DNA from 3 places in the Psychrobacillus sp. NPDC096389 genome. Region 2 is predicted to be linked to each of the others. Evidence: riboswitches for the same ligand, from Rfam matches in the RefSeq annotation. Region 2 holds a riboswitch; each other region holds the start of a gene.
What was found. Region 2 has a riboswitch for cobalamin ahead of mmgD (citrate synthase). Riboswitches for the same ligand answer to the same signal wherever they lie in the genome.
Positions count from the first base shown of each region.

Region 1: another riboswitch for cobalamin. It lies ahead of ACIQ38_RS16660 (hypothetical protein); the one in region 2 lies ahead of mmgD (citrate synthase).
Region 3: another riboswitch for cobalamin. It lies ahead of ACIQ38_RS15660 (ribonucleoside-diphosphate reductase subunit alpha); the one in region 2 lies ahead of mmgD (citrate synthase).

Region 1 covers NZ_JBIWFB010000007.1:100,504-104,881, forward strand. Annotated here, with positions in the region: gene ACIQ38_RS16650 (hypothetical protein) at 206-382, shown strand; gene ACIQ38_RS16655 (pirin family protein) at 404-1,147, shown strand; gene ACIQ38_RS16660 (hypothetical protein) at 2,054-2,284, opposite strand; cobalamin riboswitch at 2,555-2,746, opposite strand; gene ACIQ38_RS16665 (MFS transporter) at 2,865-4,097, shown strand; gene ACIQ38_RS16670 (VOC family protein) at 4,160-4,378, opposite strand, start outside.
Region 2 covers NZ_JBIWFB010000005.1:69,460-73,837, forward strand. Annotated here, with positions in the region: gene prpB (methylisocitrate lyase) at 1-249, opposite strand, end outside; gene prpD (2-methylcitrate dehydratase) at 265-1,701, opposite strand; gene mmgD (citrate synthase) at 1,796-2,920, opposite strand; cobalamin riboswitch at 3,154-3,351, opposite strand; gene ACIQ38_RS13685 (ATP-binding cassette domain-containing protein) at 3,527-4,378, opposite strand, start outside.
Region 3 covers NZ_JBIWFB010000006.1:145,393-149,770, reverse strand. Annotated here, with positions in the region: gene ACIQ38_RS15660 (ribonucleoside-diphosphate reductase subunit alpha) at 1-1,640, opposite strand, end outside; cobalamin riboswitch at 1,838-2,015, opposite strand; gene ACIQ38_RS15655 (undecaprenyl-diphosphate phosphatase) at 2,166-2,993, opposite strand; gene ACIQ38_RS15650 (DedA family protein) at 3,003-3,605, opposite strand; gene ACIQ38_RS15645 (metallophosphoesterase) at 3,605-4,378, opposite strand, start outside.

The sequences.
Region 1 (4,378 bases), on a different contig from region 2:
GGAAACTTTTAGAATAAAAAAAATCATCTTTTTTCTCAAGTGCCATTAACTTTCCGAGAGGAAACATTTGTTCATAAGGATAACACTTTGTTTTTATTTTGTCAAAGTAATGTATGTAAATTTTTTAATAATGGTGATTATAAGAAAAAACTTTTCTTAGTGTTATACTTTAATGACAAATGAAATGAAAAGGAGTTGACGGTTCATGCAATATTCGAAATCTAAGATGGAGCAACTAGTGAAGCATAGTGCAGATCTTTCTAAACGTTTGAAAGAAGTAATGAAAGAACACGACTTAGAAAAAAGTTTTGCTTTAAAAGCGCTATATCATTCAGAAGTAAAAGACGGTGGAAGATATCAGAGAGATTATCAGGACTTATAATTCATAAAGGGGAAGAGGCAAGTGATTCAAGTTCTTCGAGCAGGAAATCATGTCCAACCTTTTAGAGGACCATTCACCATTACTCGTATCAAGCCAAGTGATATTTTAGGAGAAGACATAGATGATTCTGCATTTGGAACGCTAAGCGTTATTGATCATGCGGTGATTAAAAAAGGATTAAAGATTAAAATGCATGAACATGTAAACGATGAAATCTTGAGTTATGTGTGGAAGGGCACTTCGTATCATAGGGATTCTGCGGGGGTGGAAGCTGAAATTTCACCGGGTAAACTGATGATGATGAACGCAGGTGTAAGCTTTTGGCATGAAGAAAAGGTAAAAGAGGAATACGTGGAAATGCTTCAAATATTTTTCCGGCCAAGTGAAGCAAACCTTCCGCCAACTATACAGTTTCATGATAAACCAACAAATAATCGCGACTGGTATGAAATGGTTGGTCCTGAGGGTTCAAATGCACCACTGCTTGTTCGACAAAATGCTTACATTTTAGACGCTCACCCTAAAGCTGGAGACATCCTTCCAGTTCCTTCTTATGAAGGAAAGAAACCTTTTCTGTATGTATTAAGTGGTTCTATTCAAATTGGAGACTATACTGTCAATAAACAAGAAGCCGTGACAGATTTAGTAGAGGAAATTCCTTTTTTCACAGCAAACGAAGATACAACTGTCATCTTGTTTTTAGTAGATATGCATGCGCCAGCTTTCTCAGATGGTACCATTAGCGGAACTAAAATTCAGAGATAAATTAGTAATGGAAGAGCGTACCGATCATTTGTTGATTCGGCACGCTTTTTTTGCCTAGGAAACTATAAAAATTTAGACTTGTGGATAATTTATAAAAGTTACATGAGGTATGGCATTTTTTGTATTATACGTAGTATAGGGAGAATGCGTCGCAAGGTATCCGCTAGCCTTCGCGCTTGGCGCATCATGCATGAGCCAACTCGTGTTTCACACGAGTCGAGTGTCTTATGACTGCGACTCATGCGGCCCGAAACACTGCGGCAAATATATCCGAGCTAATTATCTGGAGAAGTTTACCCAATAAAAAATGCGCAACATTCTAGCCATTACTCGCAACATTGTATAGAATTCCCGCAACATTCTACCTCAAATGCGCAACATTGACAAAAATGAGTCACAGCCATCGTTGTCTCACTCCAAGTAAACTTGTTGTTATAAGGATTAGTTGCTTTCATATGCAATTTAGTTGCTCTCACGCCTATTTTGGTTGCTTTGGGAGTAGATTTAGTTGCTTTCCACAATCAATTGGTTGCCCTAAGCCATTTACTGGATACACTCCATGAAAAAATTTGCATCACATTTTGGTTTTAGTGAGCAGATACTCAATAAGTAAATAATTTCTATTGATTTTCACTGTAGATGGCGACTCCTATCGAGACCAACAAAATGTTGGTCTCGAAGGTGTTACCACATGATGTGGCGCTCTTAGCCTTTGTTCTTCTGGGAGTAAAATGAGCCTTCACAAGGATGAAGGCTCATCACTCACCCCACGGAAAGCGTCCGTCCTGCAGCGAAAATCATGGCGGACACTTTATCCAGCTCGCTAAGACGCATTCTCCCTATTATGTGTATCCATCATATTTAGTAAATCAAGCAAGACACAGGCATCTTAGCACTTTTATTATATTATTCCTCTTCAATCTTTCCAAAAACTTCATCTTTTGTTTGTTCGAATGCTTTTTGCAAATTGCGTTTGTACAATTCTTTCTCTTGTTCATTCAAATTTAACGTATTACTTATTTCTTCTTCATAGTATTTAAAGATAGTCTGAAGTGATGTGGATTCATTTGCGATACTATTTGTCATTAATGTATGTTTAAAGCTTTCTACGTAATAATTTTTTGTTCCAACTGTCATGTCCTAACTTCCTTTCTATCGTAAACATAAAAAGCATCTTCCCTTAGTTGTTACAAAGGAAGATGCTAATTCAATTGAATGAATATGGTTGCTCGTTGTCGTGACGAAAAATTGGTATAGAAAAGAAAATCACTATAAATGGCATAGTGAAATAAGAGGAGTCGATTCCTCCAATGTTTCTTTCCGATTACGTTTTTTCGTACGGCAGCAAATTCAAGCCGTTGCTTGTTCATAGCTGCACTTAACACCTCCTATTTCCGCGTAGGTTTTGGTGTGTACTTGAAATAGGCAGGTCTCCTGGCTCATGATCATGGCGTTTCTTTCCCTTCCCATTAACGATTAACAGTGGATTTGAAAGAATTGCTCCCATTTACAGTTGCGGGACAGCGTCGGTTTTTCACCGAACTTCCCTTTTAAGCTATTTTACCGAAGGAAAATAGCACCTAAATCTACACGTTATTCAGTTGTTCTTTTACTATAACATAGATGAAGTAGAAGAATTTTTTTTTATAAACAATCGCAAATTTGGACAAGAAAATGGCTTGGTCCCTTCCTATAATCAATAGGAGGGGGGAGAAGAATGACTATATGGAAGACAAAAAATCCGTATCAAGTTTATATTTATACTTGTTTTTTATCACAATTATTTTTTACATTTATTTTCACTGTAAGTTTGTTATATCAAGTGAAAATTGTCATGCTAGATCCATTGCAACTTGTTTTAGTAGGGACTGTTTTGGAACTATCCGTTTTTCTATTTGAAATTCCAACTGGAGTAATTTCAGATGTAAAAAGCCGGAAGCTCTCCATTATAATTGGGTACTTTTTAATAGGGGGTGGTTTTTTAATCGAGGGGTTATTCCCATATTTTATGACTGTGATTTTAGCGCAAGTTGCATGGGGAATTGGTTATACATTTACTAGTGGTTCCTTGCAAGCTTGGATTGCAGACGAAGTAGGGGAAGAGCGTGCTTCTTTAGCGTTCATACGAGGAGCAAAGGCTGGTAATCTTGGGCAAGTCATAGCAATACCTCTAAGTATATTAACGGGTCTTTATATGATTAATCTACCAATCATTATTGGTGGACTTTGTATGGTTGGGTTGGCGATATACTTAATCATATTTATGAAGGAAGAAAACTTTAAACCTCTAGAAAAAACGGAAAGAACATCTACTTGGGAAAGTATGAAGGGAAGTATGGGGAAGATTATTTTTCATGCTAGAACTAGCTTTATCATCAGAATGCTTTTCCTTATTGCTTTATTCGTTGGATTTTATAGTGAAGGATTCGATCGTTTATGGATGTCCCATTTTTTTGATGTATCTAATCTAGTAGCGCTAACGGATGAAAAGCTAGTTTTATTAACTGGAGGTATTCAATTTATGGTTGTGCTAATTTCTTTTGTAGTACTCCATTTAATGAATAGAAGCTCTATCCATCAGTATTTAAAGCATATTTATATGGTCCTTTTTACATGTAGCTTATTTATTATTGCTTCATTGATCGGCTTTGCATTGTCAACATATGCAATTGGCTTATTAGTATTTTATATCATTATTCAAGTCACAAGAAAAGTGATGTATCCGTTAGAGGATATTTGGCTAAATAAGATCATTCCAGAGTCGTCTACACGTGCAACATTTTTTTCCGTAAAAGGCCAAGTGGATGCTATCGGTCAAATTGGCGGAGCTCCTGTGATTGGTTATATTGCAACAAATTTCACGATAAGAACGGCAATTATTGTTAGCGCAATTTTGTTAACTCCAGTTCTATTTTTATACAATGTCGTTTTGAAAAAGCATCGGTCTTGATACTGATGCTTTTGTTTTCAATATATGATATTTACTTAAGTGAATGTCGATAATTACTTGATCTATTTCGAATTAAAAAATTTTTCTTTGAATGCTGGACTTAATTCACTCCATACATCAAATTTATTGCCATCTAAATCATAGAAAACAAAGTTATTTCCACTATGTCCTCTGTCTTCAATTTCTCCTACTTTTATTTGTTTATCTATAAAATCATGATGGATAGCTTTTAGAGAGTTTAATCCATCCACTTCAAATGTTATAGAGAAACACTCTTGATC
Region 2 (4,378 bases):
ACGTATTATGTCTCTAGCTCGCTCAGCTACTTCTGTAGAGGTGATGATTCCTAAATCAGGCAGTCCCTTACTTGCTGTGTAAGCCGCTCCAGATAAATATAATGCCGAAAATCCTACTTCTTTTGCTATTAATCCAGCCATGGCATCATGACTACCAGGAATTTGCAAAATATGCTCGCCTGCTATTAAAGCACGAAATTGTTCCGCTAGTTCTAATTGTGTAGAGTCTTGATCTACTATCCAAGCCATGTTAAATTCCTCCTTTTAAAGTAGAAACAGCTCCATAAATTCATGTACCTTCATTTTTGCTAATGTTTTATAGTCATAGCAAATTTCTTCTAGCTTTTGCTGCTGTTTTGCCGGGTAGTGCGTCTGGATATTAAGTGAAAACTTTTCTTTAATTTGTGGAATAGCTTCTTCTCTACGGAAACGATGTCCTAAAGGATACTCACATTCTACCTTTTCCGTTAATGTCCCATCCTTGAAATAAATTTGAACCGCGTTGGCGATTGAGCGCTTGCTCGGATCGAGATAATCATGCGTGTACTGTTTATTTTCCACTACTACCATCTTATGTCTTAGTTGATCAATTATTGGATCTGAAGCTGTTTCTTCTTCGTAATGCTCCGCTGTTATAGTTCCTTTGATAAGACCGATAGCGGTAATATATTGTAAACAATGGTCACGATCAGCCGGATTATGAAGTGGTCCTGTTTTATCGATAATCCGAATAGCAGACTCATGTGTCGTAATGACGATTCGCTCAATCTCATCCAAGCGGTCCTTCACTAATGGGTAAAGCTTGACAGCACATTCCGCTGCAGTCTGTGCGTGGAACTCCGCAGGGTAAGACACTTTAAACAAAACATTCTCCATTACATAGGAATCGAGCGTTCGAGCGAGTTTCAACTCTTGTTTATTAAATAAGACGTCTTGAAAGCCCCAACCAGGTGCTGATAAAGCTGTTGGATATCCCATTTCTCCTTTAAGCGCCATCATCGCCAAATGTACCCCGCGACTAGTTGCATCTCCTGCAGCCCATGATTTACGAGAGCCGGTATTTGGAGCATGTCTATATGTTCGTAGACTAGAGTTATCCAGCCATGCATTCGATAGTGCACTAACGATTTCTTCTCTCGTACCTCCAAGCATTTTCGTTACGACAGCAGTAGTAGCAATTTTGACGAATAAAACATGGTCAAGTCCAACTCGATTTAAACTGTTTTCTAGTGCAAGGACGCCTTGGATTTCATGTGCTTTAATCATCATTTCTAACACGTATTGGATTGTTAAAGGCTCTTTTCCTTCTGCAATATTTTTCTGCGATAAATAATCGGCAACAGCAAGGATTCCCCCTAGGTTGTCTGATGGATGGCCCCATTCTGCCGCTAGCCATGTATCATTGAAATCTAGCCATCTGATCATACATCCGATATTAAAAGCTCCTTTTACTGGATCGAGGACAAAGGAAGTACCAGGTACTCGCGAGCCGTTCGGAACAACTGTACCCGGCACAACTGGTCCCAATAGCTTCGTGCATTCCGGGTAATTGAGTGCGAGAATACCGCATCCAAGCGTGTCTAATAATACGTACTGTGCTGTTTGAAAAGCTTCCTCGCTAACGATGTCTTTATGCAGTACATAATCTGCTATTTCCTCTAGTAAAATATCCGTTTTCGTTCGTTCATTGATAGATAACAAGTTAATCTTTCCTTTCCAATGATATTAGTTTAAAATTGATATGGATGTTTTGCAGAACATTCATATGGCGGGCGTGCTTTAAGCTACTATTTGTCTATTGGTTGATAATAATGGCGCGTCGCTCGCCTGTATAATGTACTCTCGGTCGAAATAATCGGTTATTTGCATGCTGCTCCATCACATGTGCGCATAAACCTACTGTTCTAGAACTATAGAAAATCGGTGTATATAAAGGAATCGGAATACCGAGCATCCAATATACCGGCGCTGCATAATAGTCAAGATTTGGGTAGATGCCCTTTTCTTTCTCCATTATTCTTTCCCCGGCTTCACACATTTGATACAGAAGATCGTCCCCTTGTATCTCACATAATTGACGTAATGCATCTTTCATAATGGTTGCTCTAGGATCCATTTTTTTCATATAAACACGATGACCAAATCCCATAATCCGATCTTTATTGGCCAATTTTGTTTCCAGCACTTTTTCAAATTCTTCTACCGTTTTTGCTTCTAGTAGCATATACATAACTGCTTCGTTTGCTCCGCCGTGCAAATTTCCTTTTAGGGAAGCGACTGCTCCAGTGAGTGCACCATACATATCGGATTTTGTGGAAGCTATTACTCTAGCAGTAAAGGTAGAGTTTGGCATTTCATGCTCACTATACAAAACAAGCGAACGATCAAATATCTGTTCTTCTAACGGGGTCGGTTTTTTACCCGTAATCATATAAAAAAAGTTGGCACTGTACGATAATTCTGGAAGTGGCGCTATCACATCTTGCTGTTGGGTTACTCTATAGCTATTTGCAACGAGATTCGGAACCTTCCCCAATAGTTTAAGTGCCTTTTTCATATTTGCTTCTGCTGTGCTGTCATCTATTTGTTGATCAAATCCCGCTAGAGAAGAAAGCCCCGTGCGTAAAGCATCCATCGGGTGTGTATTACTAGGTAGAAGCTTAAAGATATCTAGTATTTCCTTTGGCACATCATATTCTCTCTTTAATACTTCTTCCAAAGCGGCTTTTTCTTCTATGTTTGGAAGTTCTCCTGCGAGTAAAAGGTGAACAATATCTAAATACTCTTTTGTTTTGGATAACTCAATAAGGTCATATCCTTGAATAACGATTTCCCCTTGTACTGTATCTAAAAAGGAAATTTTTGTTTCTGCCGCCACTACACCATCGAGGCCTGGATAAAATTTCTGTACAGCTTCCATTTCTTTTCCTCCCATCCAAATTGTATGCTTGCTCTTTTTGAAAGCCCTTACAAAGGAACGTGCTTTTGAAAGAAAGTAATCTTCGTTTTCAAGTTCATTATTTATAAAAATGGACAATAAAAAAACAACTTCTATGAAGAAGTTGTTAAGACACGAAGGAATACTTAAATAAACATGTTTAAAAAAACACGCTCATTACTCTCGCACTTAACACCCCCTATCCTCGTAGGTATTGATGCATGCTAAAATAGGCAGGTCTCCTGGCTTATGGTCATTGCTTTTCGAACCTTCCCATCTTCTTTTGAAGAAAACAGTGGCTTTTTCGAATCGCTCCCATATACAGTTGCGGGACAGCGTCGGACTCTAACCGAACTTCCCTTTTAAGCAGAAAAGCTATTTGCTATTTCTGCACCTATTTCTACACTTATTCAATTTTCTATTCCAACATATCAAATATTCTTAACATTTACAATTGTTTTTTAAAAATCATTTGTTATTTTCTATTTTTAGCGAGCGAGGAAAATTTTCATAACGATAAGAAAAGTAAAAAATCCCTTGCCTTTATAAAAGAGGCAAGGGACTGGTACAAATATGGATTTCTACATCTTATTTTTTCTTATTATTCTCTTCAAGGCATTGATAAACCGCCATCAAATCTCTTTTATTCAACTCGCGTATACGATTGAAAATTGGAATGGCAGCAACAGCTTCCGAATATAAATTATTCTCCACCACATCACTTACTTTTCCACTGTGCCATGTTTGAATGGTAGTGCCTTCAATTACTTCCTGAAGTCCTTCCTCATTAATACCACTTGCATGACAGCTCACACAAGGGATCGTTAATTTTAATACACCATCATGGAGATTTTCTTCTGTAATGACTTTCTTTCCTTTACAGAACGGGCATGGATGACTTTTTTTGATTTTATTTATTTGGGTAACAATTTTTTTATATCCAAAAGCTTCATACACATACGTTAGTTTTTTGTACTTCCCATTGGTGAAATACTGATCAATAATTGTTTCTCTCGTCTCCGTGATATGGTCAAAATCACAGATGGTTACCTCGTTATTTGTGCTGATGGATTCGATATTGCCTTTAATCGTTTCCCAAAATGGTAAAGCATTTTGTAACACTACTTCATAACCAGCAAAGCTCGCCATCTCCAATTCAAACATTTTCAGCGCGACTTGTGTTTCTCTAGGTAGCAAAGACACATCCTCTGTCAAAGTCATCTCTCCACCGACAATAGATTTCATTTTTACTAGTTCTGGTAACATCCCTACTGTTTCCAACACTTGATCGAGCGGCTGATGAATAATCTCCCGAATATCTGTGTTCCCAAATTGGAGTTTTCTATGATGGTTTAACACAGTGCCCTGACAAATCGGACAGGTTATTTTTTCTTTAGACTCTTTCATTTGCTCTTTAATAATTGATTTGGAAACGACCAT
Region 3 (4,378 bases), on a different contig from region 2:
ACTGCTTCATCTGATTCCCAGCGAATGCTATTTAATGCTAATAAATGATGCCAACCAAATGTTCCAAGCCCAATTCCACGATATCTAGCATTCGTGCGCTCCGCTTGCGGAACAGGAATCATATTCAAATCAATTACATTATCGAGCATGCGTACTTGGATGTTGATTAAGCGTTCCAAAACATTGGCAGGAACAGCTCGTCCTAGATTAATAGAAGATAAATTACATACGACAAAATCTCCTGATTTCCGGCGAGTTACGATGATATCATCTTCTAATTGAATGGATTCAAATGTAGTAGCACTTTGGTTTTGGAAAATCTCCGTACATAAATTACTGCTATACACCATACCTGCATGCTTGTTCGGATTGCTTCGATTCACTTCATCACGATAAAACATGAACGGTACACCGGTTTCTAGTTGAGAGCGCATAATACGTTTCATCAAGTCGATTGCAGGAACCGTTTCACGAGATAGACGACTGTCATTCACGCATTCCTCGTACTTTTGGCGGAATGAACCTTCCCCGCGTTTTTCATCATAGAAGTCTTCCAATGAATAACCTTTTAACTGACGTACTTCATGTGGGTCAAATAAATGCCATTCTTCCCGTGCATCTACCTTTTCCATAAATAAATCCGGTAAGCAAACACCTGTGAAAATATCGTGCGCACGAAGACGGTCATCTCCATTGTTTAAACGTAAATCTAAAAATGTGAAAATATCTTTATGCCAAACATCTAAGTAAACAGCAACCGCTCCTTGACGCTGACCAAGCTGATCTACACTCACTGCTGTGTTATTTAATTGTTTAATCCAAGGAAGTACACCACTGGATGCCCCTACAAATCCTCGAATCGAAGAACCACGGCTACGTACTTTCCCCATATACACACCAATCCCACCACCGAATTTGGACAGTGTTGCCACATCTGTGTTGCTGTCATATATTCCTTGCAAACTGTCGTCTACTGTGTCGATGAAGCAACTAGAAAGTTGTCCGTGCGGCTTTCCTGCATTTGAAAGTGTTGGGGTTGCTACAGTCATATACAAATTGCTCATTGCCCAATATGATTCTTGTATTTTCGCAAGACGAGATTCTTGCTCATCTTTCATTAATGTCATTGCAATCATCATCCAACGCTCTTGCGGAAGTTCCACGATGGAATTATCGAAGTCTTTTGCGACATAGCGATCTAGCAATGTTTTTAAGCCAATATAAGTGAATAAATTATCGCGGTTTGGAACAATTATTTCGGCTAATTGTTGTAGTTCTTCGGGTGAATAAGCTTCTGTAATGCGTTTGTCATAAAGTCCCTTAGAAACTAGCAATTGTACATTGCTTGCAAACTTACTGTAAACTCTATCTGCTGAAGTGCCTCTTATTTGAGCTACCTTTTCATATACGTCTGCTAAATGAATGCGGGCTGCAACAAATGTCCAGTATGGCTCTTGTTCGTCTAGAAAGCTTAGTGCTTCTAGCGACATCGATTTCGCCCATGCAGATGTCGTTCCTTCTGGATGTTTTGCTATCCATTTCTCATGTACTTTCACTAATGGAGCAATGTTCGTTTCTCCAAATTCATTTATTAGTTGGTGTAATAGTTCTTGTTTTGTAGTGTTTGATATCGTTGTCATATAAATTCCTCCTTAGTTATTTGGTCAATGAGTAGATATGTAGTCGTCAAATTTTGGAGACACAAAAAAGCGATGTCTCAAGCCTCTTCGGCTGAGTCATCGCTCAAAATTTAAAAGTAGGAAACAATAGAACCAATTCTTTAAAATGATTAAAAAGGTCCTTCGCCTCCACCTCTCAACCCCCGAAGAAAGTGTTGCTTCATACGATAAAAAAGGCAGGTCTACTGGCTCGTGTTTCATCCTTCTGCTGTCCTTCCCACGATCGCTCGCAGTGGTTAATTCAACAGTTGTCGACACTTACAGTTGCGGGGACAGCTTCGGTATTGCACCGAATTCCCTTTTAAACCATAAAGGTACCTAATTATCGTCAAAATACTATATGTTGTGTTTTATTTTCTAATATAGCCTAACATATTGTGTTTAGACTTGTACAGTGGAAAGAATCAATTGCATCCAAAGAATCATTTTAACAGTTATTTGACCAAATAAAAAGATGGACATCCGTAAAATGTCCACCTCTTTTCATTACATAAAAACGATAATTGCTAACACTGCCGCTAACACCAAACGGTATATAGCAAATGGCATTAATTTAATTCGCGAAATTAATTTTAAGAAAAATTTGATCGAAATTAAAGCAAATACAAATGCACTAATAAAACCTACTGCATAAAAGCCCATATCATTCATATTAATATGTTCCCAATTCTTCATAACAGACACTAAACTTGCCCCGGCCATAATTGGCACAGCCATGATGAAAGTAAAATCTGCTGCGGTTTTATGGCTCATTCCGAACAATACACCACCAGAAATCGTTGCACCTGAACGAGAGAATCCTGGCCATAATGATAGACATTGAACCAATCCCACTTTAAATGCTTGGGCATATGTAATTTGGTCCAAACTAACGATTTTCGGTTTTTTCGGTCCAAACTTATCCGCAACAATCATTAAAATAGACCCAGCTATAAGGCTAAAAATAACTGTCTTTACACCAAACAAATTATCATCAATAAAATCTTTAAGTGCGAATCCTAAAATAACAGCAGGGAGCATTCCAACAATTACATGTAATAAATTGAACTGTTTACTCGATTGCTCGCTATCTATTTTATACAATCCTACTAAACTAAATAATCGTTTCCACATAACTACGACTACCGCTAAAATCGATCCCAATTGTACAACGATCTTAAATGTATTTGCTGAATACATACCTAAAAACTCTTCTGTTTTTAGCCACATGTCATCCACAATAATCATATGACCTGTAGATGAAACAGGTGCAAACTCTGTCATACCTTCAACAAACCCTAATATTAATGCTCTTAATAATTCTAGAAATTCCATAAGATCTCCTTAGTCACGTTTTTTAAAATACCAAACAATAAATGCGATACCTACAACTGCTAAAATTGCATACACAATATTAGAGTAAATATCCATATACCCAACAATTTCATCCCAATTCTCCCCGACAGCTGCTCCAACTGAAACTAAAACCGTATTCCATATAAGTGTTCCTAGCGTCGTGAACAATAGAAACAGGCTAAACTTCATATTCGACATACCAGCGGGAATTGATATCAAACTTCTAACAAGCGGAACTAATCTTCCGAAAAATACCGCCCACACTCCGTATTTGTCGAACCAAGCATCTGCCTTATGAATATCTTTAATCGTTAGTCGTAAAATCTTCCCATACTTCTGCACTATTTTCTCTAAGCGCTCTACATCTAACAGTGTACCGATCCAATATAAAATAGCTGCTCCAATAACCGAACCAGCAGTCGACGCAACAATTATGCCAAACTTGGTCATCAATGTTGTTGTCGTCATAAATCCTCCAAGCGTTAAAATTACTTCTGAAGGAATTGGTGGGAAAATATTTTCTACTAATATTAGTAAAAATACACCCAGGTATCCAAACTGGTTCATCCAGTCTGCAATCCACGCTTCCATTATACTCCCACGTCCTCTAACTTAATGTTTACTATCCAAAATTCTGATTGACTTCCTAATCGAATTGGTGGTCCCCAAAAACCAAAACCGGATGATACAAGTGCATGCAAACTCCCTTTTTGCATATATCCATAATCGAGTTCAAATAATTTCCGTGTAAAAAGATGGTTTGGCCACATTTGTCCACGATGTGTATGTCCAGACACATGAAAATCCACCCCTTCTTTTTCTGGTATGAATAAATTCGAAGGCGTATGATCCATCACAAACCAAGGAAGATCTCGTTTAAGTGGAACTAGCTCTGAAAGCTGCTTTCTTCCTTTATTCGTCAAGTCTTCCCTACCAGTTAAATAGAACGAATCCGCCACTAAAATAGTTTCATCTAATAGCATTTGCACATTAGACGCTTCCATCTCCTCTACTAGTAAGGGAATTTTCTTTCCATAGTATTCGTGATTTCCAAGTACTCCGTAATTACCATACGTAGAAGTAAGTTGTTTCATCACTTGGGACATCCCTTTTTTTACAAACCAAATCGGATCGTCATCCACCAAGTCCCCTACTAATAATACGACATCTGGTTGTTGTTCATTCGATTTTTTCACAAAACGTTGTAAATGCGCCTTATTGGATAATAAACCAAGATGGAAATCAGAAGCAACTACTACTTTTAACTCATCTAGTTTAGCATCCTTTTTTGGCAATCTAATCGTTAACTCCCGAATAACTGGCGTATAGGCATTGTAAGAACCGACCGTAATACTGATGATAAA